Regions from separate parts of the Pseudomonas sp. NPDC078416 genome, predicted to be linked through region 2. Evidence: predicted binding sites of a transcription regulator. Region 2 holds the regulator's gene; each other region holds the start of a gene.
The links. The regulator FliA, encoded in region 2, starts transcription of late flagellar genes. The targets are predictions, from matches to a motif close to CTAAAGTTTNNNNNNNNNNNGCCGNTAA.
Positions count from the first base shown of each region.

Region 1: a site for FliA is predicted at 2,879-2,906, ahead of ACQKEN_RS22485 (methyl-accepting chemotaxis protein). Genes of this name have one in related genera too.
Region 3: a site for FliA is predicted at 3,448-3,475, ahead of ACQKEN_RS07775 (flagellar protein MotY). Genes of this name have one in related genera too.
Region 4: a site for FliA is predicted at 3,528-3,555, ahead of ACQKEN_RS00695 (methyl-accepting chemotaxis protein). Genes of this name have one in related genera too.

Region 1 covers NZ_JBNNGV010000036.1:16,054-21,954, reverse strand. The annotation lists gene ACQKEN_RS22490 (class I SAM-dependent methyltransferase) at 1-505, opposite strand, end outside; gene ACQKEN_RS22485 (methyl-accepting chemotaxis protein) at 653-2,710, opposite strand; tRNA gene ACQKEN_RS22480 (tRNA-Met) at 3,143-3,219, shown strand; gene ACQKEN_RS22475 (hypothetical protein) at 3,661-4,365, shown strand; gene ACQKEN_RS22470 (aldehyde dehydrogenase (NADP(+))) at 4,507-5,901, shown strand, end outside.
Region 2 covers NZ_JBNNGV010000004.1:6,080-11,980, forward strand. The annotation lists gene flhA (flagellar biosynthesis protein FlhA) at 1-1,169, shown strand, start outside; gene flhF (flagellar biosynthesis protein FlhF) at 1,181-2,524, shown strand; gene fleN (flagellar synthesis regulator FleN) at 2,643-3,476, shown strand; gene fliA (RNA polymerase sigma factor FliA) at 3,473-4,216, shown strand; gene ACQKEN_RS06810 (chemotaxis response regulator CheY) at 4,458-4,832, shown strand; gene ACQKEN_RS06815 (protein phosphatase CheZ) at 4,852-5,640, shown strand; gene ACQKEN_RS06820 (chemotaxis protein CheA) at 5,785-5,901, shown strand, end outside.
Region 3 covers NZ_JBNNGV010000004.1:231,068-236,968, forward strand. The annotation lists gene grxD (Grx4 family monothiol glutaredoxin) at 1-73, shown strand, start outside; gene bfr (bacterioferritin) at 162-638, opposite strand; gene ACQKEN_RS07760 (bacterioferritin-associated ferredoxin) at 839-1,057, opposite strand; gene rnt (ribonuclease T) at 1,661-2,338, opposite strand; gene pyrC (dihydroorotase) at 2,335-3,381, opposite strand; gene ACQKEN_RS07775 (flagellar protein MotY) at 3,526-4,512, shown strand; gene ACQKEN_RS07780 (argininosuccinate synthase) at 4,643-5,860, shown strand.
Region 4 covers NZ_JBNNGV010000001.1:147,070-152,970, forward strand. The annotation lists gene ACQKEN_RS00680 (putative bifunctional diguanylate cyclase/phosphodiesterase) at 1-810, shown strand, start outside; gene ACQKEN_RS00685 (NorM family multidrug efflux MATE transporter) at 977-2,359, opposite strand; gene ACQKEN_RS00690 (LysR substrate-binding domain-containing protein) at 2,526-3,446, shown strand; gene ACQKEN_RS00695 (methyl-accepting chemotaxis protein) at 3,666-5,642, shown strand; gene ACQKEN_RS00700 (YifB family Mg chelatase-like AAA ATPase) at 5,858-5,901, opposite strand, start outside.

The DNA.
Region 1 (5,901 bases), on a different contig from region 2:
GCTTGCGGCCGAAACCATTGTGCCCCGCCTCGTCCCCTAGAATCGTCGCGCCAAACAACACGCCGTCCGGGTTCAGGTTGTGCTTGAGGTGAGCGAAGATCGCCGCCTTGGCGTCCAGCGGGCCAGGCAGGCAGTGCAGCAGGTAGAACAGGGATATCGAATCGAAGCGCTCGCTGCCCGGGATCGGCGTCATGACGTCATGCTGAAGGGTGCGCGTGTCTGGCCGTCCGATTCTGCGCTTGGCAGCGGCAAGGCTGCTGGGGTTGAGGTCCATCAGAGTGATTTGGGTGTTCGGCGGCAGATTGGCTTTCGCCAGGTAATAACCCGTGCCGACGCCGATATCCAGATGGTGCGCACGAATATTGGCGCGGAAGAACGGCAACAGCACCTCATCGGTCGGGCACCGCCAGGCATACCGATTGGAAATGCCGAGCACCCAGGCGTCGTATAACGCTAACGTCAGGGGCGAATAAACCGCCGCACCTGCGGCACTGCTATCGGTCATGGAAAAAATCCCCTACGACGATGGGTTTCAGAAGACGATGTGCAAGCGACGAATCTTATACGTCGCCAGCCGTTCTTCTTTCAACCCGCGCCGCACCCGCGGACAGGGGACGTGGACGCCAATCCCCTCATGCATTGCCTGCGCGGCTTACCCCAACCGGAATCTCGCGGTGTTGTCGCTCAAGGCCCGGCTGCCTCTGGTCAGGGTGTCTGCGGCTTGATTGACCGCACGCGCACCGTCCAGCAAACGGCCAGCGGCCTGATCCACTTGCTGAATATTGCCGCTGACCTCGTCCGCCGTTGCAGCCTGCTCTTCGACCGCAGTGGCGATCTGCGCCAGCGTGTCAGTAACGATCTGCACCGCGCTGGCGATCTCTTCCAGCCGCTCGCCCAGTCCGGTCACCGACTGCGCATCACTCACCGCCTGACCACAGGCTGCTTCCATCAGGTTGACGGCCTGGCTGACGGTCGACCGCAGGCTGTCCACGGTCCCGGCAATTTGCGCCGTCGACGCCTGGGTCCGCTGCGACAAACTGCGCACTTCGTCAGCGACCACGGCGAAACCTCGCCCTTGCTCCCCCGCACGCGCCGCTTCAATGGCGGCATTGAGCGCCAGTAGATTGGTCTGCTCGGCGATGCCACGAATGGTGTCCACCACGGACTGGATCTGCTGCCCCTGCTCGCTGACCTTGCTCAACGCGTTAGCGGTGTCAGTCAGCTTCTGGTTCAGTTGCTGAATGCTCGCCGTGGTGCGTTGACTGTCGCGACTGCTGTCCTCGGCGATGCGACGGGTGGCCTGGGCGCTGCCAGACGCCGCTTCACAGCTGCGGGCGACGCCCATGGACGTCGCGGCCAGCTCGGTGGCCGCCGCTGCGATTTGACTGATCTGCTGTTGTTGATCCTCGACTTCGTTGAGCGTGCTGCCGGACTGCTCGTTGAGCGTCAGCACCGCAGAGCCCAGTTGCTGGGTTTCGTGGTTGACGCCCAGCAGACTGGTGCGCAGTTGCACCACCGCGACGTTGAGTGCGGTGCTGATGGCAGCCAGCTCGTCACGCCCCTCGACGGCGACCTCAACACACAAATTGCCGTCACGCAGCGACTCGGCCAAGGTCGTGATGCCCTTGGTGCTGCGTTGAATCGAGGCTTGAAGGCACATGAAAAGATACAGCGCCGCGAGAGCAAGAACGCTGAAAGTCGCGGCCACCGGCACGAACTGCTGGTTAGCCTGTTCATGGTAGTAATCGAGCCGGGTGGTGAGTGACGAGAGTGACTGCTTGCGCAGGGCCGCAAGGCCTTCGCTCACGCTGTCGACACTGCGCTCGAAGGCGGCCGGGTCGAGCTTGATGCTGCCACCGAAAACACCGTCGTCGAGCGCTTTCAGTTCGGTATCGAGACGTTGGAGACTGTCTTCATACTGACGCGTCCAGATCTCCATGCCGGGATAGGCCTTGGCTTTGAGCGAACCCACGGTTTTGACCAATTGATCACGGGCGTCGCCGATGCGACTGCGCAGGTCGCGCATCTGAAGACGGCTTTGCAACGAGAACTGCCCGGACGCGATCGACGACTGGCCGATACTTGCCATGCGCCCTACCCGCTCGACAAGGTCCGGCGCCTGCTGCGTGGCGATCTGCATCAGCAAGTAGGTTTCAAGCCACGGATCGAGGATCAAACCGCTGTCCATGGCGATCTGTTCGCGCAGACTCTGCAGCGCGGTGAGGGCGGAGGTGAAGCGATCGTAGCCATCCGGCCACCAGCCGACGGTGCGCAGGGATTCCGAATCCATTCCTTTGACCGAGGCTTGAAGCGCCTGATACCGAGTCATGATGTCACCACTGGCGTTCTGCGCTTTGAGCTCATCGCCAAGGGAAGCCAGGGTTCGGGTCAGTTCTGGGTTGGCAGCATCCAGCGCATTCATGGCTGCCTTCGCGGCTGGCGTCGGATCATGGAGAATGTCGGCGGCCTTCCAGCGCGCGGCGCGGTTGCGCTGGGCCGTCAGTTGCACATCCAGCGCATCGAGCGCCAGAAGCTGGCGCACGCCGGCTTGCTCCTGAGAAATCACCTCCAGCTTGCTGCGGTAATCCTGGCCGATCATCCACAGGCTGCCCGCGAGCGGCAAAATAAACAGAAAGAAGAGCACCTGAAACTTGCGCGCAAACCCGAAACGTCCGAGCAGGCGGATCCCTGGTGACAAAAGACTCTGCATAGCCGACTACTCCTCACCGACAACCGCTGCACGACCCAATGATCATCGCTGCGCTGCCTTACGTTCTTACCGGCAAAATGCCATGTCTGTGTTTTGAAAACGATAACCGTCCATCTTTTGAACAAGTGGCGCATTTGGGTTTATCGAGATCTGCTGCCGCTTCCATCTATAACGGCAGCGATGCGGCAGGCATAAGCAAGAACCGGACCGATAGCACGAAGCCATCAAACCGGGCGCGAGACCGAAGACGGTGCATGCTGCGTGCGCGAAAGTGGGGCAAAAGCACTCAGCGCAGGTAGAGAAACTGTCACCGACGTGCAGCGCTGAGGAATGGAGGAAGAGCGCGGAGGCTAACCGATTGATCGTGTGGATAAATTTTTTGAAAGAGACGCTTGACACGTATGCGATCTGAGCGAATAATGCGCGCCACTTGGCTACATAGCTCAGTTGGTTAGAGCATAGCATTCATAATGCTGGGGTCCGGGGTTCAAGTCCCTGTGTAGCCACCAAGTACCTCAACAAAGCCCGCCTTGTGCGGGCTTTGTTGTTTCTGGCGTTCTGCGCCTAAAGCGGGATCCCAATACGCCGATAGCCCTGTACTGCATCTCGCAGTGCACGGAGGCAATATGAAGAAGATCGCTATCGCTGGACTGGTCGCTCTGCTTTCAATCGTTTCACTTTCTGCGTCGGCGTGTCCGAAAGGGACGCATCCTTCCGGCGGAACGGGCTCGCACCATAAAGGCGGCACCTGCGTATAAGACTGGCCCGGCAATTGCCGGGCTTTTTGATAGTGCGGTCTGCGCTCTGCGGTCATCCAACGCCAATCGCCCTGTGGTCCGGACGCAAGCGGCAATCCGTGACAACCGCGCCCTCGTCCAATAGATTACGCCCCTCGAAACGCCCCGAGCTTTTCGCGCCTCAACCCCAGTTAACGAAGCAGTGGATGTTCAATGTCTGATTCCCATACCGATCCGGCGGCAAACGCCGTGTCGTCGAAGCAAGCCTACGAAGAAGCCATCAACCTTTCACAACACGTGCCACAGGCCAAAACCATCAGCGAGATGGTGCTAGACGCCTTCCAGAGCGCCAAGGAAAGCGACCAGATTCGCGATCTGCGCCTGGCGATACGCGCCGCCCATGACCGATTCGATGATGACCAGGCTTACGAGCTGATGGGTCAGCTCAAACAGCTCAAGGACGCAGAAGCCGACGACATGGCCGCGCTGGAAGACCTGAGCTCGAAATTTCCGATCAGCCGGATTCTTTCCAGCTACAAGGACGATCCGAGTTTTCAGGAGCTGGTCTACAGCCTGGCGTTGAAAGTACTGAACCAGACCCATCAAGCAGTCAGTAACCCGAGCGGCGGCAAGAGCAAAGCGGCACGGCCGAAGAAAGAAGCCGAGGTGTTCGTCATCAGCAAGGACGGCGCCAGCGTCACCCTGCCCCTGCGCACGCCACGCTCGAAAGCCAACGCTGACCGCGAAGCCTTTGAGTTCCTGGGTTTCTCGTTCATCGGTGAAGGCGATGAAGCCGAGCTGCAGAGCGAAGTGTTCGTGGACAAGGACGGTAACCAGCAGCCCGCCACGCGCAAGAACATTGTCAGCGCGATCCAGCAACACACGGCCTTTGAGGGGTTCACCGCCGTTCAGCAATAAGCTGCAGCAATGAACGCGGCCATAAGCTCAACAGCAAGCTCAACACCCGGACCAGTGGCGATCGCAGCGCCATGATGTAACCTCAGGGGCTGGCCACAGCGGTACCCACTGACGGTCGCCGCCCTCGAGAGGTGTTGAGCAATGCAGATTCTTGGTGAAACGATCATCGGACAGCGCACTGTGCGGGGTCAGGCCGGAGAGGTGTTCGCCCTCGCCGCCGCCACGGGAGAACCCCTGAAACCGTCGTTTGGCGCCAGCACGCTGGATGACGTCAATGCCGCGTGCGAACTGGCCGAGGCGTCATTCGACCGCTACCGGCAATTGAGTGACGACCAACGCGCCACCTTCCTTGAAGCCATCGCCCAAGGCCTTCTCGATCTGGGCGACGTCCTCACGGAGCGCGTTCATGTCGAAAGCGGCCTGCCCAAGCCGCGCCTTGAAGGCGAGCGGATGCGCACGGTCAACCAGCTCAAGCTGTTTGCCAGTCTGCTGCGTGATGGCCGCTGGCACGGCGCCGTGGTCGATACTGCAATGCCGGAGCGCCAGCCCTTGTCGCGCGCCGACCTGCGTCTGCGGCGCATCGGTCTTGGTCCGGTGGCAGTGTTCGGTGCGAGCAACTTCCCCCTCGCCTTCTCGGTCGCCGGCGGCGACACCGCCTCAGCGCTGGCGGCCGGCTGCCCGGTCATCGTCAAGGCGCACCCGGCTCACCTCGGCACCAGCGAACTGGTGGGACGCGTGATTCAGAAAGCGGCGCGCGATACCGGCATGCCAGAAGGCGTGTTCTCACTGTTGATCGACAAGGACATTGCCGTCGGCCAGGCGTTGGTCAGTCACCCATTGATTCAGGCGGTGGGCTTCACCGGTTCTCGTCGTGGCGGTCTGGCGCTGGTGGCGGCCGCTCAGGCGCGTCCGGTGCCGATCCCGGTGTATGCCGAAATGAGCAGCATCAACCCGGTGTTCCTGCTGCCCGCTGCTTTGCTGGCCCGTGCCGAAACCATCGCCAAGGGTTTTGTTGAGTCGCTGGTCCTAGGCGCGGGACAGTTCTGCACCAACCCCGGCATCCTGCTGGCACTGGAAAGTGACGCGCTGGAAACCTTCATGTCGGCTTCGGCCAAGGCGTTGTCTGACAAGCTGCCGACCACCATGCTGACGCCAAATATCCACGGCGCTTACTGCAACGGCTTGAATAATCTGCACAGCGCGTCCGGTGTGACGCTGGTGGCGGAAGGTCAGGAGGCCGAAGGTTCGTTCCAGGCCCGCCCGGCTTTCTTCCGCACCGACTCGGCCACGTTCCTCGCCAACCCCGCGCTGGAAGACGAAAACTTCGGACCGAGCGCTTTGTTGATCGTCTGCACCGACGTCGCCGATCTGCAGAAGGTCGCTGCCAGCTTCGATGGGCAACTGACCGTAACGCTGCAATTCGACGACGGCGACGAAGCGACCGCTCAGTCGCTGCTGCCCATCCTGGAGCGCAAGGCGGGACGGATTCTGTTCAATGACTTCCCCACCGGCGTCGAAGTGAGTTATTCGATGGTC
Region 2 (5,901 bases):
CCGGTGGCGCCTACCTGCTGTGGAAGAAACAGACCCAGGTCAAGCTGGCCGCCGTGCAGGAGGTCAAGCGTCAGCAAGAGCTGCTGCCATCGCCGACCCGCGCACAGGAATCCAAGGAACTGGGCTGGGACGACGTCACTCCGATCGACATGATCGGCCTGGAAGTGGGCTACCGCCTGATTCCGCTGGTGGACCGCAACCAGGGTGGTCAACTGCTGGCGCGGATCAAGGGCGTGCGCAAGAAGCTCTCCCAGGAGTTGGGCTTCCTCATGCCGACCGTGCACATCCGCGACAACCTCGACCTTGCGCCCAGCGCCTACCGCCTGACGCTGATGGGCGTGACTCTGGCCGAAGCCGAGATCTACCCCGACCGCGAACTGGCCATCAACCCCGGCCAGGTATTTGGCAGCCTCAACGGCATCACTGCCAAAGACCCGGCGTTTGGTCTGGAGGCCGTGTGGATCGAAATCAGCCAGCGCGCCCAGGCGCAATCCCTCGGGTACACCGTGGTAGACGCCAGCACCGTGGTGGCGACCCACTTGAACCAGATTCTCTACAAGCACTCTCATGAACTGATCGGCCACGAGGAAGTCCAGCAATTGATGACCCTGCTGGCCAAGGGATCGCCAAAACTGGCGGAAGAACTGGTCCCGGGCGTGCTGTCGCTGTCGGCCCTGCTGAAGGTGCTGCAGGCGCTGCTCGCCGAACAGGTGCCGGTTCGCGATATCCGCTCCATCGCCGAAGCCATCGCCAACAACGCTGCGCGTAGTCAAGATACTGCCGCGCTGGTGGCTGCCGTACGGGTCGGATTGTCCCGCGCAATCGTCCAAAGCATTGTCGGCATTGAGCCGGAGCTGCCTGTGATCACCCTTGAGCCAAGGTTGGAACAGATATTGCTAAATAGTCTGCAGAAGGCAGGTCAGGGTCAGGAAGAAGGCGTTCTCCTCGAACCGAGCATGGCTGAGAAACTTCAGCGCTCGTTGATCGAAGCGGCGCAGCGTCAGGAGATGCAGGGGCAGCCGGTTATTTTGTTGGTCGCAGGTCCGGTTCGCGCCATGTTGTCCCGCTTTGGACGGTTGGCTGTACCGAATATGCATGTTTTGGCTTACCAGGAAATTCCTGACAATAAGCAAGTCACCATCGTAGCGACTGTCGGGCCTAACGGCTGAGGTAGTGAGTCATGCAAGTTAAGCGTTTTTTCGCCGCCGATATGCGACAAGCCATGAAACTGGTTCGCGATGAGCTGGGCGCTGAAGCCGCCATCATCGGGAACCGGCGGATCGCCGGCGGCGTGGAACTGACCGCCGCCCTGGATTACAAGCTGTCTGCGCTGGCCCCGCGTGTGCCGAACATCGAACTCGAAGAAGAGCTGCGCAAGACCCAGTCGCGCATCGTCACCGCTCAGGCTGAGCTGACCCACCGCAGCGAGCTGGACACTGTCGCCAATCGCCAGTTGTTCGTTGGCCTGGCGATGGATGACAGCAAGCAGATCGAGCCAACGCTGGAAGAACCGTTCCGCCCGTCGATCCACGCCGCTGTGGCCGCCGAGCGTGCAGAACGCAACGCCGAGCCTGCTGTTGGCGACCGCGCCTACGAAGCGATGCGCTCCGAATTGAACGGCCTGCGCGAACTGCTGGAAGTCCAGCTGGGCTCGCTGGCCTGGAATCAACTGCAAGGCAGCCGTCCGCAGCAGGCCAATCTGTGGCGCCGTCTGCAACGTGTTGGCCTCTCCGGCCCGCTGTCCCGCGATCTGCTGGCGATGGTCCCGGAATCCGGCGATCAGGCCCACACCTGGCGCATGCTGCTGGCCCATCTGGCCCGCATGATTGCCACGCCGGACGTCGAGCCACTGGAAGAGGGCGGTGTGATTGCCATGGTCGGTCCTGCCGGCATGGGCAAAACCACCACGCTGGCTAAACTGGCGGCCCGATATGTGTTGAAATACGGCGCGCAAAATATCGCGCTGGTGAGCATGGACAGTTTCCGCATTGGCGCCCAGGAACAGCTGAAGACGCTGGGCCGGATCCTCAATGTACCGGTCACCCACGTCGACCCGGGCCAGTCCCTGGCACAGGCGCTGGAGCCGCTGCTGCGCAAGCGCGTGGTGTTGATCGACACCGCCGGCCTGCAAGCCAGCGATCCGGCACTGCGTCTGCAACTGGAAACCCTCGCCGGACGTGGCATCAAGGCGCGCAACTACCTGGTGCTGGCGACAACCAGCCAGAAGCAGGTGCTGTCAGCGGCCTACCACAGTTACAAACGTTGCGGCCTGGCCGGGTGCATCCTGACCAAGCTCGACGAAACGGCCAGCCTGGGCGAAGTGCTCAGTCTGGCCGTGACACACGAACTGCCTGTGGCCTATCTCACCGATGGCCCACGGATACCGGATGATCTGCATTTGCCGCGTCGGCACCAATTGGTGAGCCGGGCTGTCAGCGTGCAGATGCAGGAGGAGCCTAGCGAGGAAGCGATGGCGGATATGTTTGCGGATCTTTATCACAGCACCGGCAAGCGCGCGGGCTAGGTAGAGAAAATGACAGTGGAATTTTCCTGCATCGATGGTCTGCCAGGCATTGTTCAGGCACTGAACGTGCAGCCCGACATGTGGCTTAGGTCTAAGCAAGACAAGGTAAACAATTAACATGGGCAGCATGCATCCCGTACAGGTTATCGCGGTGACCGGTGGCAAAGGTGGCGTAGGCAAGACCAACGTTTCAGTGAATCTTTCACTGGCACTGGCCGAGCTGGGACGTCGCGTCATGTTGCTGGACGCCGATCTGGGTCTGGCCAACGTCGACGTATTGTTGGGTCTGACCCCCAAACGCACCCTGGCTGACGTCATCGAAGGGCGGTGCGAGCTGCGCGATGTCCTGCTGCAGGGACCGGGCGGTGTGCGCATCGTGCCGGCGGCATCGGGCACCCAGAGCATGGTCCACCTGACCCCGGCGCAGCATGCCGGGCTGATTCAGGCGTTCAGTGACATCGGCGACAACCTCGATGTGCTGGTCATCGATACCGCCGCCGGCATCGGCGAGTCGGTGGTGAGCTTTGTCCGCGCCGCCCAGGAAGTGCTGCTGGTGGTGTGCGACGAGCCCACGTCGATCACCGACGCCTACGCCCTGATCAAATTGCTCAACCGCGATTACGGCATGAACCGCTTCCGCGTCCTGGCCAACATGGCCCAGAGCCCGCAGGAAGGGCGCAACCTCTTCGCCAAGCTGACCAAAGTCACCGACCGTTTTCTCGACGTGGCCCTGCAGTATGTGGGCGCCGTGCCGTACGACGAATGCGTACGCAAGGCCGTGCAGAAACAGCGCGCCGTGTACGAAGCGTTTCCGCGTTCCAAATGTGCCCTGGCGTTCAAGGCCATCGCGCAGAAAGTCGACACCTGGCCGCTGCCGGCGAACCCGCGCGGTCACCTGGAATTTTTCGTAGAACGCCTCGTGCATCACACCAGCGCAGGGCCCGTCTCATGACAGCAAGTGGCTATCGCATGTACAGCAAATCGTCCAAAGACTCCCAGTATGAGCTGATCGAGCGTTATGCCCCGCTGGTCAAACGAATCGCCTACCACTTGCTGGCGCGTCTGCCGGCCAGCGTGCAGGTCGAGGACTTGATCCAGGCGGGCATGATTGGCTTGCTCGAAGTCTCGACCAAATACGACTCCACCAAAGGGGCCAGCTTCGAGACGTACGCGGGTATTCGTATCCGTGGCGCAATGCTCGACGAAGTGCGCAAGGGGGACTGGGCACCGCGCTCGGTTCACCGCAACACGCGCATGGTCAGTGACGCGATTCGATCAATCGAAGCAAAAACCGGCCGTGACGCTAAAGATCACGAGGTTGCTGCCGAACTTGAAATGAGTCTCGACGATTACTACGGGATTTTGAACGATACCCTGGGCAGCCGCCTGTTCAGTTTCGACGACCTGTTGCAGGACGGCGAACACGAAGGGCTGCACGAGGACGGCGCGAGCCAGTCCCTCGAACCGTCGCGGGATCTGGAAGACGAGCGCTTTCAGGCTGCGCTGGCCGAGGCCATTGCCAACTTGCCCGAACGTGAACGCCTGGTGCTGTCGCTGTACTACGACGAAGAGCTGAACCTCAAGGAAATCGGTGAGGTCCTGGGTGTCAGCGAGTCGCGGGTCAGCCAGTTGCACAGCCAATGCGCGGCGCGGTTGCGCGGTCGTCTTGGCGAGTGGCGCGCACGTTCATGAATCAGGCGCAGGCCGAGAGGCCTGCGTGTTTTGCTTGTAAGACCGGCTGTGCAAGACGTTGAGCGGGAAGCAGAAGAGACACGGCAGGAGTCGGTCGAACCGGGTCGTAGATGATCCGGTTTCGCTGCGCTCGTCCCGGTCGATTTCAATCCCTCTTTCTGTTCGGAGCCGGTATTGATTGAACGCGCGTTCAGGTGCTGAACGCGTTAAAGACTGCTTGGAGGTCGAATTGGACAAGAACATGAAAATCCTCATCGTTGATGACTTCTCAACGATGCGGCGGATCATAAAAAACCTGTTGCGTGACCTTGGGTTCACCAACACGGCCGAAGCAGATGACGGACTCACCGCATTGCCGATGCTGCAAAGCGGCGCCTTTGACTTCCTCGTCACCGACTGGAACATGCCGGGCATGTCCGGCATTGACCTGTTGCGTCAGGTACGTGCCGACGAGCGTCTGCGCAGCCTGCCGGTGCTGATGGTCACTGCCGAAGCCAAGCGCGAGCAGATCATCGAAGCCGCTCAGGCCGGTGTGAACGGCTACGTGGTGAAGCCGTTCACTGCGCAAGTGCTCAAAGAGAAAATCGAAAAGATATTCGAGCGCGTCAATAGCTGATGTCCGCTGCGAGGGCGCTATGGATTCCAAAGATTCGACAATGGGTGACTTTGAGTCAACCCTGAAGAAACACGCACAAGAGCTGGTCGCGAGCCTTGAAAAAGGCAAGTTCGGCGACGCTGTGCAACTGATCCATGAGCTTAACCAGACCCGCGACCGCGGCCTGTATCAGGAAGTCGGCAAACTGACGCGCGAGCTGCACAGCGCGATCGTCAACTTCCAGATCGACCCGAACATGCCGCAGGCCGAGGAGGTCTCCCAGATCACCGACGCCACCGAACGGCTGTCGTACGTGGTCAGGCTGACCGAAAACGCGGCCAACCGGACCATGGACCTGGTGGAGCTGAGCACGCCGCTGATGCACGGGCTCACTGATGATGCCAAGTCGTTGAGCGCCGATTGGGGACGCTTCATGCGCCGCGAGATCAGCGCCGAAGAGTTTCGTGATCTGGCCCGCCGTGTCGATGTGTTCCTGACCCGCAGCGAGAAGGAGACCACCGAGGTCTCTGCGCATCTCAACGACATTCTGCTGGCGCAGGATTACCAGGACCTCACCGGTCAAGTGATCAAGCGCGTGACCACACTGGTCACGGAAGTCGAGCGCAACCTGCTCAAGCTGGTGCTCATGGCGAGCCAGGTGGACCGCTTCGCGGGCATCGAGCACGACCAGGAAGTGTTCCGTCAGCAAAAAGAACAAGAAAAACTTCACTCCAAGGGTGAAGGTCCGCAGATTCATGCCGATAAACGTGAAGACGTTGTATCCGGACAGGATGATGTTGACGATCTGCTATCCAGCCTCGGATTCTGATTCGGTCATTCTTATTCGGACTTCAGGTTTTCTGTGAAAGTGGCTGCTGGACCCGCGCGCCAATGCTTCGACGAAAGCAAGGCGCGCAGGCCGTCAGTGCAGCCTCCGGATCGGTTTGACGGTTAATTTTAGGAGCACCCCCCAATGAGCTTCGGCGCCGATGAAGAAATCCTTCAGGATTTTCTGGTAGAGGCCGGCGAGATTCTCGAGCTGTTGTCAGAGCAGTTGGTCGAGCTGGAAAGCCGGCCGGACGATGCGGAC
Region 3 (5,901 bases), 220 kb from region 2:
CACTGAAATGCAGGCTGACGGTTCGCTGCAGGAACTGGTAAAAGCCGCTGTTGCGAAAAACGCTACTGCCTGATTTCGGCAGTCGTAAAAAAGCCCTGCTCTCTGCCGAGAAGCGGGGCTTTTTATTGGGCGCCGTTATTAGACGATGGTGGGGACCGGAATCAGTCCTCTTCGCCCATCTGAGACTGCAGGTAGTTCTCGATGCCGACCTTGTCGATCAGCCCCAGCTGGGTTTCCAGCCAGTCGATGTGCTCTTCTTCCGATTCCAGAATGTCTTCCAGCATTTCGCGGCTGCCGAAGTCGCCGACGGTTTCGCAGTGCGCGATGGCGGCTTTCAAATCGGCGTGGCCTTTGCGCTCGATGCGCAGGTCACACTCAAGCATTTCCTTGGTGTGTTCGCCGATCAGGATCTTGCCCAGGTCCTGCAGGTTCGGCAGGCCTTCCAGGAACAGGATGCGCTTGATCAGTTTGTCAGCGTGTTTCATCTCGTCGATGGATTCGTGGTACTCGTGTTTGCCCAACTTGTTCAGGCCCCAGTCTTCGTACATGCGCGCATGCAGGAAGTACTGATTGATCGCGACCAGCTCGTTACCGAGGATCTTGTTGAGATGCTGGATGACTGTGATGTCGCCTTTCATGATCGGGTCCTGTCGAAGATATAGGTAATACAGGCGGCAAGTCTGAGCCCCCTCTATAACTCTGTCAAACCTAAGTTATTGAATAATAAGTGAAAATAAATAGGAATAAGAATGTTTGTGTTCCGCATCTTGTGGCTAAGCGATTGAATTAAAGGCATAAAAAAACCGGACAGTGTCCGGTTTTGTTTGAAAGCGGTGATTCAGGCAGCTGAAAATTCTGCGGGATAGGCGAGGGCGGCGTGACTGGTCTGGAGCTCGGTCAGGGTTTCACGCACCACTTCCTTCGCGAGGCAGGCACATTTCCCGCACTTGCTGGCGACACCCAGGGTTTCGCGGACGTCACGATAGCTGCAGCATCCTTCCATGATTGCTTCACGGATTTGTCCGTCGGTAACACCTTGGCAGAGGCAGACATACATATAAGAAACCGTCGCTGAGTGATTGGCTCAATGCGAGAGATACTAATGTTAATGAGAATGCTTGTCAAAACTACTCAGGCCTCTTTGTGTGGCTACCGATGAGTGGTCAGCTGCGGCAGTGAGGAGTTCTGCCTAACGGCAGAACTGTTTCGCCTTCGGCGAGTTACTTGGAAAAGCACCCCAAGTAACCAAGGGTGCCTGCTCCTGGTTTGGCCCTTCCTTCGTCAGGGTTCCTTCACTCCGGTCTCGCTCCGTGGGCCCGCGCCGAACGGACATCCATGTCCTGACGGCGCTCTCGCCGCATCCATGCGGCTCGGCCCACTGCGCGAGACCTGCGTTCAGCCTGCACCCAAGTCGCGTTTGGCGGTGACTGGGGTTTTTGCGTAGGAAGATCAAAAGCGCGTTTAAGCAGATCAAAAGCTTCCCGGCTGAAGCCGGTCCCACGGGTTGTACGCGACGTGCTTTTTAGTGGGACCGGCTTTAGCCGGGAAGGGGCCAGTCGGGGCGCCGACGGAGTTTGAGCCGATCACTGCCTGCCGATCCTCACCCCCATAAAAAAACCGGCCACATGGGCCGGTTCTTGTATCGCGCAGCAAAGTCGACTCAGTTGTCGAAGTCGTGCCAGCCGCCCATTTCTTTCCAGCGGTTGACGATGCCGCAGAACAGCTCGGCAGTCTTCTCGGTGTCGTAACGGGCCGAATGGGCTTCGCGACCGTCGAAATCGATGTCCGCCGACTGGCAGGCTTTCGCCAGAACAGTCTGACCGTACGCCAGGCCCGCCAGCGTCGCGGTGTCGAAGCTGGAGAACGGGTGGAACGGATTGCGCTTCATGTCCAGCCGCGCAACCGCTGCGTTGAGGAAGCCCAGGTCGAAGCTGGCATTGTGGCCCACCAGAATCGCGCGTTTGCAGCCGTTGGCTTTCAGCGCCTTGCGGATGCCGCGGAAGATGTCCGTCAGCGCCGTTTCTTCGCTCACGGCCATGCGCAGCGGGTGATCCAGCTTGATGCCGGTGAACTCCAGCGCCGCGGCTTCAACGTTGGCGCCTTCGAAGGGTTCAACGCGGAAGAAATAGGTGTGGTCCGGAAAGACAAAGCCTTTCTCGTCCATGCCAATCGTCGTGGCCGCGATTTCCAGCAACGCATCAGTGGCGCAATTGAAGCCGCCTGTTTCTACGTCAACAACAACGGGCAGGTAGCCGCGAAAACGGGCAGCCATCGGGTGCCGGGATCCTGTACCGCCACCGGAACCTTCTTGCTCGTCTTCGTAATGTTCTTCACTCACGCGTGTTCCTCCAGCAGGCGCCAGCGCAGTTTTTCACCGGCGCGCAGCGGGATAACAGAAAGCTCGCCAAACGGCAGGCTGGCGGGGGCCGTCCACTCGTCACGAACCAGGGTAATGGTGTCGGTGTTGGTCGGCAGGCCGTAGAACGCCGGGCCGTGCAGACTGGCGAAACCTTCCAGCTTGTCCAGCGCATTGCGTGATTCGAACGCCTCGGCGTACAGCTCGATGGCGGCGAATGCGGTGTAACAGCCGGCACAACCGCAGGCCGCTTCTTTGGCGTGCTGCGCGTGGGGCGCGGAGTCCGTGCCGAGGAAGAACTTGCTGCTGCCGCTGGTGGCGGCATCGAGCAGGGCAACCTGATGGGTATTGCGCTTGAGAATCGGCAGGCAATAGAAGTGAGGGCGAATGCCGCCCACCAGCATGTGGTTGCGGTTGTACAGCAGGTGGTGAGCCGTGATGGTCGCGCCCACATTGGCCGATGCTTCATTGACGAACTGCACGGCGTCGGCGGTGGTGATGTGTTCGAACACCACTTTCAACGTCGGAAAACGCTCGACGACGCGGCGCATGTGCTCGTCGATGAAAATCTTTTCGCGGTCGAACACGTCGATGTCGCCGCGGGTCACTTCGCCGTGGATCAGCAGCGGCAGGCCTGCTTCAGCCATCGCCTCGAGCACCGGGAAGATCTTGTCGACACTGGTCACACCGGAATCGGAATTGGTCGTCGCGCCCGCCGGGTACAACTTGGCGGCGTACACGAAGCCACTGGCCTTGGCGGCGCGAATCTCTTCGGGCTGCGTCAGGTCGGTGAGGTAAAGCACCATCAGAGGCTCGAATCGGCTGCCTTGAGGGCGCGCAGCGAGGATGCGCTGACGATAGGCGTCCGCTTGCTCCGCGTTGCGTACCGGGGGCACGAGGTTCGGCATGATGATCGCGCGGCCAAAAGTGCGCGCTACGTCGGCGACGGTGTGGGGCAGAACAGCGCCATCTCGAAGATGGATATGCCAGTCGTCGGGGCGCAGGAGGGTCAGGCGTTCGGACATTGGGGATTCCAGGCGGGTCAAACTCGCTGGGAATGCTACCGGAAAAGACTCCTCCAGGCACTCGCTATCAAGTTTTGCGGGAAGTTACCGATAGCCACGTGTAAGTCATAAATCTTGTTACACGTGAATTTAGTGGAGCCTCCCGTGCGCCAGCGATATTTAGCCCTGCTCAGCGCGTTTGCCAGTCTGCCGGCCATGGCGCTCACCTTCCAGACCCGTCTGGAGAATATTGAGTGGAAGGTGGAAGGCGATCAGTTCGAGTGCAGGCTGACGCAGCCGATCACCGATTTCGGTGCCGGCGAGTTCGTGCGCCGCGCGGGTGAGCAGCCGACGTTTCGCTTGAAAGCAAATGGCTACAGCCTGGCGTCCGGTTCGGCCATGTTGATTGCCGCTGCAGCGCCGTGGCAGCCGGGTCGCAGTGACCTCAATCTTGGCGCCGTTAAAGTCAACAGCGGTGAGACTCCTTTCAATACCAATCAGGCCCAGGCGACGCGTCTGATTGCGGGCCTGATGGAGGGGCGCAGCCCGGTGATTCGTCATTCTCTGCGTGATGGCGGCGGCGCGATGGAAGTCCGTCTGCTGCCGGTCAAATTCAGCAAGGCCTACGGCGAGTTTCAAGTGTGTACGGCGAAGCTCTTGCCGATGAATTTCGAGCAAGTGCGGCAGTCCGAGATCGGCTTCCCTGGCGGCGGTATCGAGCTGGACGCTACGGCCAAACGCAAGCTGGACACCGTGCTGGCTTATATGAAGGCCGATCCGACGGTCAATCACGTCGAGCTTGACGGTCACTCCGACAACAGCGGCAACCGGTTGACCAACCGCGATCTGTCGCGGCGTCGGGCGCTGTCGGTCATGGACTACCTCAAGGCCCAGGGCATCCCGGAGGAACAGATCACCCTGCGCTTCCACGGCGAGCAGTACCCCCTGGCGCCAAACACCAACAATGCCAATCGCGCGCGCAACCGTCGGGTGAACATTCACCTGGAACGTGTGGCGCAGCAAACCCCGGCCGTGCCGCCATCCGCCGCGCCTGCCCCGATGCCTGCTCCATTGCCCGTGCCCGCTGCAACGCCAGCCCCGGGCGCGGCGCCTGTTACAGCGGCAGGTGCGACACCCGCCAAGGCCTCTTGATGATGATCAGGCAGGTCGTCTGACTGACAGAATCTGTCGCTTTGTCGTCAGAAGCTGTCGCGACACTGTAAATTCCCGCGCGTGATCGGTAAACTCGACGGTTTTCCGTACAACGCGTTGGAGTGATGGCATGGCGGACGTAAACAAGGTAGTTCTCGCGTATTCCGGTGGCCTGGATACTTCGGTAATCCTCAAGTGGCTGCAAGATACGTACAACTGCGAGGTGGTGACCTTCACCGCTGACCTGGGTCAGGGCGAAGAAGTCGAGCCAGCACGCGCCAAGGCACAAGCCATGGGCGTCAAAGAAATCTACATCGACGACCTGCGCGAAGAATTCGTGCGTGATTTCGTGTTCCCGATGTTCCGCGCCAACACCGTCTACGAAGGCGAGTACCTGCTGGGTACTTCCATCGCGCGCCCCCTGATTGCCAAACGCCTCATCGAAATCGCCAACGAAACCGGCGCTGACGCCATTTCCCACGGCGCTACCGGCAAAGGCAACGACCAGGTCCGCTTCGAACTGGGCGCCTATGCGCTCAAGCCAGGTGTAAAAGTGATTGCGCCATGGCGCGAGTGGGACTTGCTGTCCCGCGAGAAGCTCATGGACTACGCCGAGAAGCACGCGATTCCGATCGAGCGCCACGGCAAGAAAAAGTCCCCGTACTCGATGGACGCCAACCTGCTGCACATTTCCTATGAAGGCGGCGTGCTTGAAGACACCTGGACCGAGCACGAAGAAGACATGTGGCGGTGGACAGTGTCCCCGGAAAACGCGCCGGACAAGCCGCAGTACCTGGAGCTGACCTACCGCAACGGCGACATCGTGGCGCTGGACGGCGTCGAAATGACCCCGGCCACCGTCCTCGCCACCTTGAACCGCATTGGCGGCGAGCACGGTATCGGTCGTCTGGACATCGTCGAGAACCGCTACGTCGGCATGAAATCCCGCGGCTGCTACGAGACCCCGGGCGGCACGATCATGCTGCGTGCTCACCGCGCGATCGAGTCGATCACCCTGGACCGCGAAGTCGCCCACCTCAAAGACGAGCTGATGCCCAAGTACGCCAGCCTGATCTACACCGGCTACTGGTGGAGCCCTGAGCGTCTTATGCTGCAACAGATGATCGATGCTTCGCAGGCACATGTGAACGGCGTCGTGCGCCTGAAGCTTTATAAGGGCAATGTGATCGTGACCGGTCGCAAGTCCGACGAGTCGCTGTTTGATGCGAACATCGCGACGTTTGAAGAAGACGGCGGCGCCTACAATCAGGCAGATGCGGCGGGCTTCATCAAGCTCAACGCATTGCGCATGCGCATTGCAGCGAACAAGGGCCGCAAGTTGTTCTGATCACTGTCGTGGTTGATGTGCAGCCCTGTTCGGGGCTGCAC
Region 4 (5,901 bases), on a different contig from region 2:
CGCAATGCCCGCAGCCTCGCTGACCTCGAAAGTGAGCTGCGCCGCGCCTTGCGCCGCGACGAGCTGGAGCTGCATTACCAGCCGCGCTTGTGCCTGAATACCGGGCACATTCTGGGGCTGGAGGCACTGGTGCGCTGGCGCCACGCTGAACGCGGTTTGCTACCACCGAGTGAGTTTGTGCCGCTGGCCGAGCAAAGCGGGCTGATCGTGCCGCTGGGTTATTGGGTCATTGCCCGGGCCCTGCGGGACATGCAGACCTTACGCGAGACAGGCGTACCGCCGCTGCACATGGCGATCAACCTGTCATTCCGCCAGTTTCAGGACAACCAGTTGCTTGCGACGCTCAGCCGCTTGATCGCCGATCGGGGCATTGACGCGCAATGGCTGGAATTTGAACTGACCGAGACGGCCGTCATGCGCCGCAGTGACCTGGTCAAACAGACCATGGACGCGCTGGGCCGGCTGGGTGTGCGCTTCTCGCTGGACGATTTCGGCACTGGGTTTTCTTCCTTCGTGCATCTCAACAGCCTGCCGATCACGCTGTTGAAGATCGACAAGAGCTTTGTCGGTGAAATGGAGCAGCGCGAGGAAAACCGCAAGCTGGTCCACGCCATGATCAACCTGGCCCACAACCTCAGCCTCGAAGTGGTGGCCGAAGGCGTCGAAACCCCTGAGCAACTGGCATTGCTGCGCAGCTTCAACTGCGACCAGGCTCAAGGTTTTTTGATCAGTCACCCGCTGGCGTTGCCGGAGCTGATGGATTATCTGGCGATGGATCAGGTGCAGAGAAAGGGACTGCAGGGGATTTAAGGAGTAGTCGTGCACAGCCCGTAGGAGCGTGGCTTGTCCCGCGATCGGCTGCGCAGCAGTCGTAAATCTGACGACTCCGTTTGTCCTGATGCACCGCGCTCGCTTGTTTTGCTGCCGCTGCGCGGCAGATCGCGGGACAAGCCACGCTCCTACAGGTCTGAGTCGCTTAACCCATAACCACAACGCCCGTCGCCTCTTTGCGCAGCAGCCTCGCGGTCTTGCGCTCGAATGCCCACGTCAGTGCAACCGCTGAGCAGAGCAGGCCGATCGCCAACCCCCACCACACGCCTACCGCGCCCTGGTTAGCCAGAAACCCGAGGCCCCACGCCAACGGCGCGCCGACCACCCAGTAACTCGCCAGCCCGATCAGGAACGTGGTTTTTGCGTCCTTGAATCCCCGAATCGCGCCCATGGCGATGGTCTGCGTGCCGTCGAGAATCTCGAACCAGGCGGCGATGGCCAGCAGCTTCACCGCCAGCTCGACCACACCCTGGTATTTCGGATCGTTGACGTCCACGAACAAGCCGATGACGGCGTGGGGCGCGACCCAGAACAGAATGCCGAACGACAGCATCAACAGCCCGCCAAACCCGATCCCCATGCGTCCGGCAGTGCGTGCCAGCAGCAGGTTCCCGGCGCCGTAGTGCAAGCCGATGCGCATGGTCACTGCGTAGGAAATCCCGACCGGCACCATGAACGCCATAGACACCGATTGCAGGGCGATCTGATGCGCGGCCATCTGGGTGCTGCCCATGGCGCCCATGCAGAACGCCGCAAACGTAAACAGCCCGACCTCAACCGCGTAGGTGCCACCAATAGGCAGGCCCAGACGCCACAGTTCTTTCAGGCAACTGCGCGAGAGCTTCATCAGTTCTTTGTGAAGGGGATACGCCGCGTAGGCGCTGTGATAGCGAATGTGCAAGACCAGGGCGATGGCCATGGCGTTGGTGACAATGGCCGTGACCAGACCGATGCCCATCAGGCCCCAGTGCGGCAGCCCGAACAGCCCGTGGATAAAGGCGTAGTTGAGCCCGAAGTTCAGCGCCACGCCCACCAGGCTGATCACCATTACCGGGGTCGCACGCCCCAATGCACTGGTGAAACCGCGCAGCGCCATGAAGCTCAACAGGCCGGGCAGCGCCAATGGCAGCGTGATCAGAAATTCGCTGGCCATGTGAACGTTGGCTTCATCTTGACCAAACTGCAGCAGAATCGGTTCGAGGTTCCACAGGATCAGCGCGGCAATCAGCGCCATCCCCCATGCCAGCCACAAACCGGCCTGGGTCAGGCGAGTCACACCCGCATGATCATTCGCGCCTTTGCGGATCGCCACCAGCGTACCAACGGCGGCCATGACGCCCACGCAAAAGAACGACACGAAGTTGTAGCTGGCTGCGCCCAGCCCGCCACCGGCAAGGGATTCCGGGCCCAGCTTGCCCATCATCACGGTGTCGGTGAACACCATCAGCATGTGCGCCATCTGCGAAGCAATCAGCGGCCCGGCCAGACGCAGGATGATCCACAGTTCTTTGAAGGCGTGCTGGTGCATGGTCTTTGCGCTCGGGTTTGCGGGTGTTGGCAGGCCGGTCATTGTGGGGATTCGGGCGAGGATGCACAAAGGGATAAATCCGATCATTGGCATGAGTAAAACTCATCCTGTGGTGTTCTGCGATAGAGTGGCCTCAGTCGCCGTCCAGCCTGAGGAATCCCCATCGATGTCTCGCACGCTCCCGCCTCTGTATGCCCTGCGCGCGTTTGAAGCCGCTGCGCGACACAGTTCGTTCACGCGTGCCGCTGAAGAGCTGTCGATCACCCAGAGCGCGGTCAGTCGGCATATCCGCACGCTTGAAGAGCATTTCGCTTGCCGTCTGTTTCGCCGCAACGGTCGTAATCTGCAACTCACCGAGGCCGCCCGCGAATTGCTGCCGGGCGTGCGGGAAGGCTTTTCAGCCCTGGAGCGAGCGTGCAGCGCGTTGATGGCGGAGGAGGGCATCTTGCGCATGAAGGCCCCATCGACCCTGACCATGCGCTGGCTGCTGGCGCGGCTGAGTCGTTTTCGCCATCTGCAGGTGGGCAACGAAGTCCAGCTGACCAGCGCCTGGATGGACATCGACAGCGTCGACTTCACCCAGGAGCCGTTCGATTGCGCAGTGTTGCTCAGCCATGGCCATTTTCCGCCGGACTGGGAAGCGACCTACCTGTTCCCGGAATGGCTGATTCCCGTGGGCGCGCCGACGCTGCTGGATGATGCGCCGTGGGATGCCGAGCGCCTGGCCGGCGCCGAACTGTTGCACCCCACGCCCGACCGTCGCGACTGGCGCCGATGGCTGGAGCGCATGGATTTGTCTGACCGGGTTTCCCTCAAGGGAGGGCAGGTCTTCGACACGCTGGAGTTGGGCATGATTGCAGCGGCTCGGGGTTACGGTGTTTCCATGGGCGATCTGCTGATGGTGGCGGAGGATGTCGCTCAGGGTCGGCTCAGCCTGCCGTGGCGCACCGCAGTGGTCAGCGGCGAAAACTACTACCTCGTCTGGCCCAAGACTCGCCCGGGCGGCGAGCGTATGCGGCGGCTGAGCGACTTTTTGCAGGGCGAAGTACAGGCGATGGAATTGCCAGACGTGACGATTCTGGAGTGAACCGTGGGGCGCTCCCTCACCGAGGGAGGGTGCCGTAGACCGCTAGCGACGGAATTAATTCCGTCCTCAAACGGTGTAGGACTCAAGTATTTCGTTTGTCAGCCGAAGCTGTAATTGCGAGCCGGTTCTCCTCAATCGGTTCATCAATCCTCTCTATTAGATTCGTCCGAATGGTGTTCCTGAGATCAGGACGGCCCAGTCGTTCGGCAAGGAGCTCCAATGTCTCAGCCTCGCGCCCGAATTGCTTCGCAACTCGGCATCGCCCTGGCCGTTATTCTGGCCGTCGTCATCAGTGGCAGCACGCTGTTCGCCCTGCGCTCACTGGACTCGGCAAACCTGGTTATTCGCGAAGAGCACATGGGCAGCGAAGCCCGATTGCTCGCCGACCAGTTGAACACGTTCCACAGCACCCTGCGTGACAGCACCCAGCGTTTGAGCGGCCTGTTCGAGAAGCGTTTCTCGGGCGGCCTGAGCGTGCAGGCTGATCAGCAGGTTGCGGTCGCGGGCGTGCAGACCCCTTCGTTACTGCTCAACGGCAATGCGCTGAACAACGACTTCACCGAAGTCGACGACTTCAAGAAAATGACGGCCGGCGTGGCGACGGTCTTCGTTCGCAGCGGCGACGACTTTGTGCGCGTCAGCACTTCCCTGAGCAAACAGGACGGCTCACGCGCCCTCGGCACCTCGCTGGATCACAAGCATCCGGCCTACGACAAGCTGCTAGCCGGCCAGGGATACGTCGGTCGCGCGCTGTTGTTCGATCGTCTGTACATGACGCAGTACAGCCCGGTGCGTGACGCCAGCGGCAAGGTCATTGCCGTGCTGTTCGTCGGTTTCGACTACACCGACGCGCAGAAGGCGCAGTTCGACAACCTGAAAAACTTCCGCATCGGTTCCACCGGCTCGCTGGCCCTGCTCGATGAACAGAACAAATGGCTGGTGCCGCCTGCGGGCGTGAAGGACCTGGATCAGGCAGCCACCACGCTGGCTGAGTTCGGCAAGACGCCGAGCGTCGGGCGTTTCTGGCAGGACGCCGGTGAAGATTTCTATACCGTCGGCGAGAAGTTTGCCGGCGGCCCTTGGACGGTTCTGGCGACGATGCCCAAGGATGAGATCAGCGCAGTGACCTGGAGCGTCGGCACGCAATTGGCCATCGGCAGTCTGCTGGCGATGTTGATCGCTGTCGGTGCCGCGATCTGGCTGTTGCGCAGCAAGCTGCGGCCGCTGTCGGCGTTGGTCAGTCAAGCCGAAGCCCTCGGCGCAGGTGATCTGAGCGCACGTCTGAACATTTCCAGCCATGACGAAATTGGTCAGTTGGCAGGCAGCTTCAACAAGATGGGCCAAGCGCTGGAAACCATGGTGTCCCACATCCGCACGGCCGCGCTGGAAGTGAGCAGTCGTGCCAACGCATTGTCCGGCCTGTCGGGCGGCGCTTATGAAGGGATGGAGCAGCAATCCGGCGAAATCACCAGCATGGCCGGTGCAGTGGAGGAGTTCAGCGCCACGGCCCTGACCATCGCCGACAACATGGGCACCACCGAACGCATGGCGCAGGGCAATGCTCAGCAGACCCGCATCGGTCGCACGTCCATGGAAGAGGCGTCGGCCTCGCTGGAGCAAATCGCAGGCTCGCTGAGCAGCACCGCGACGGTGATCGATACCTTGGGCCAGCGCTCGCAAGAGATCGGCGGGATCGTCAGCGTCATCACCTCGATCGCCGAGCAGACCAACCTCCTGGCCCTCAACGCAGCGATCGAGGCCGCACGCGCCGGCGAGCAAGGCCGTGGTTTTGCGGTGGTAGCAGATGAAGTCCGCAGCCTGGCATCACGTACGCGTCAGGCCACCGATGAAATCTCCGGCATGATCAGCAGCATCCAGCAAGAGACCAGCAATGCCATCAACACCATGCAGCAAGGCAACGCGCTCATGCAGGAAGGCCTGTCGCGCAACGCCAAAGTCGCGGCAGCGCTGGCCCAGATCGACGAACAGAGCCGCTCGGCCGGCGAGCAGTTCACATCCATCACCACCGCCACCCAAGAGCAGAGCAACACCGCCACGCTGCTCAGCGCCAACCTGCAAAGCATCGCCCTGGCGAACAGCGAGCAACGCGAAGTCGTGTCCAACCTGGCGATCACGGCTCAAGAGCTGAATGCGGTCGCGTCCGACTTACAGAAGGAAGTAGATCGGTTTCGGTGAGGCTGGGGCGCTGTCGACTTGCCTGACTTTGGGGGGCGTTCGTTTTTTTTTCAAGCGCCCCATCTCCCGATAGTCAGCGGCGACAAGCGTTTGTAGGAGCGCGCTTGCCCGCGAATGCGGTGGGTCAGATTGCACCGATGGCAACTGAAAAGACGCGTTCGCGGGCAAGCGCGCTCCTACAATTGATCTCCTTACACCCACGGTGTATTCGAGCTTTAGTTCGACGAAGGCCGATACTGCAGTGCCTCGGCGATATGGC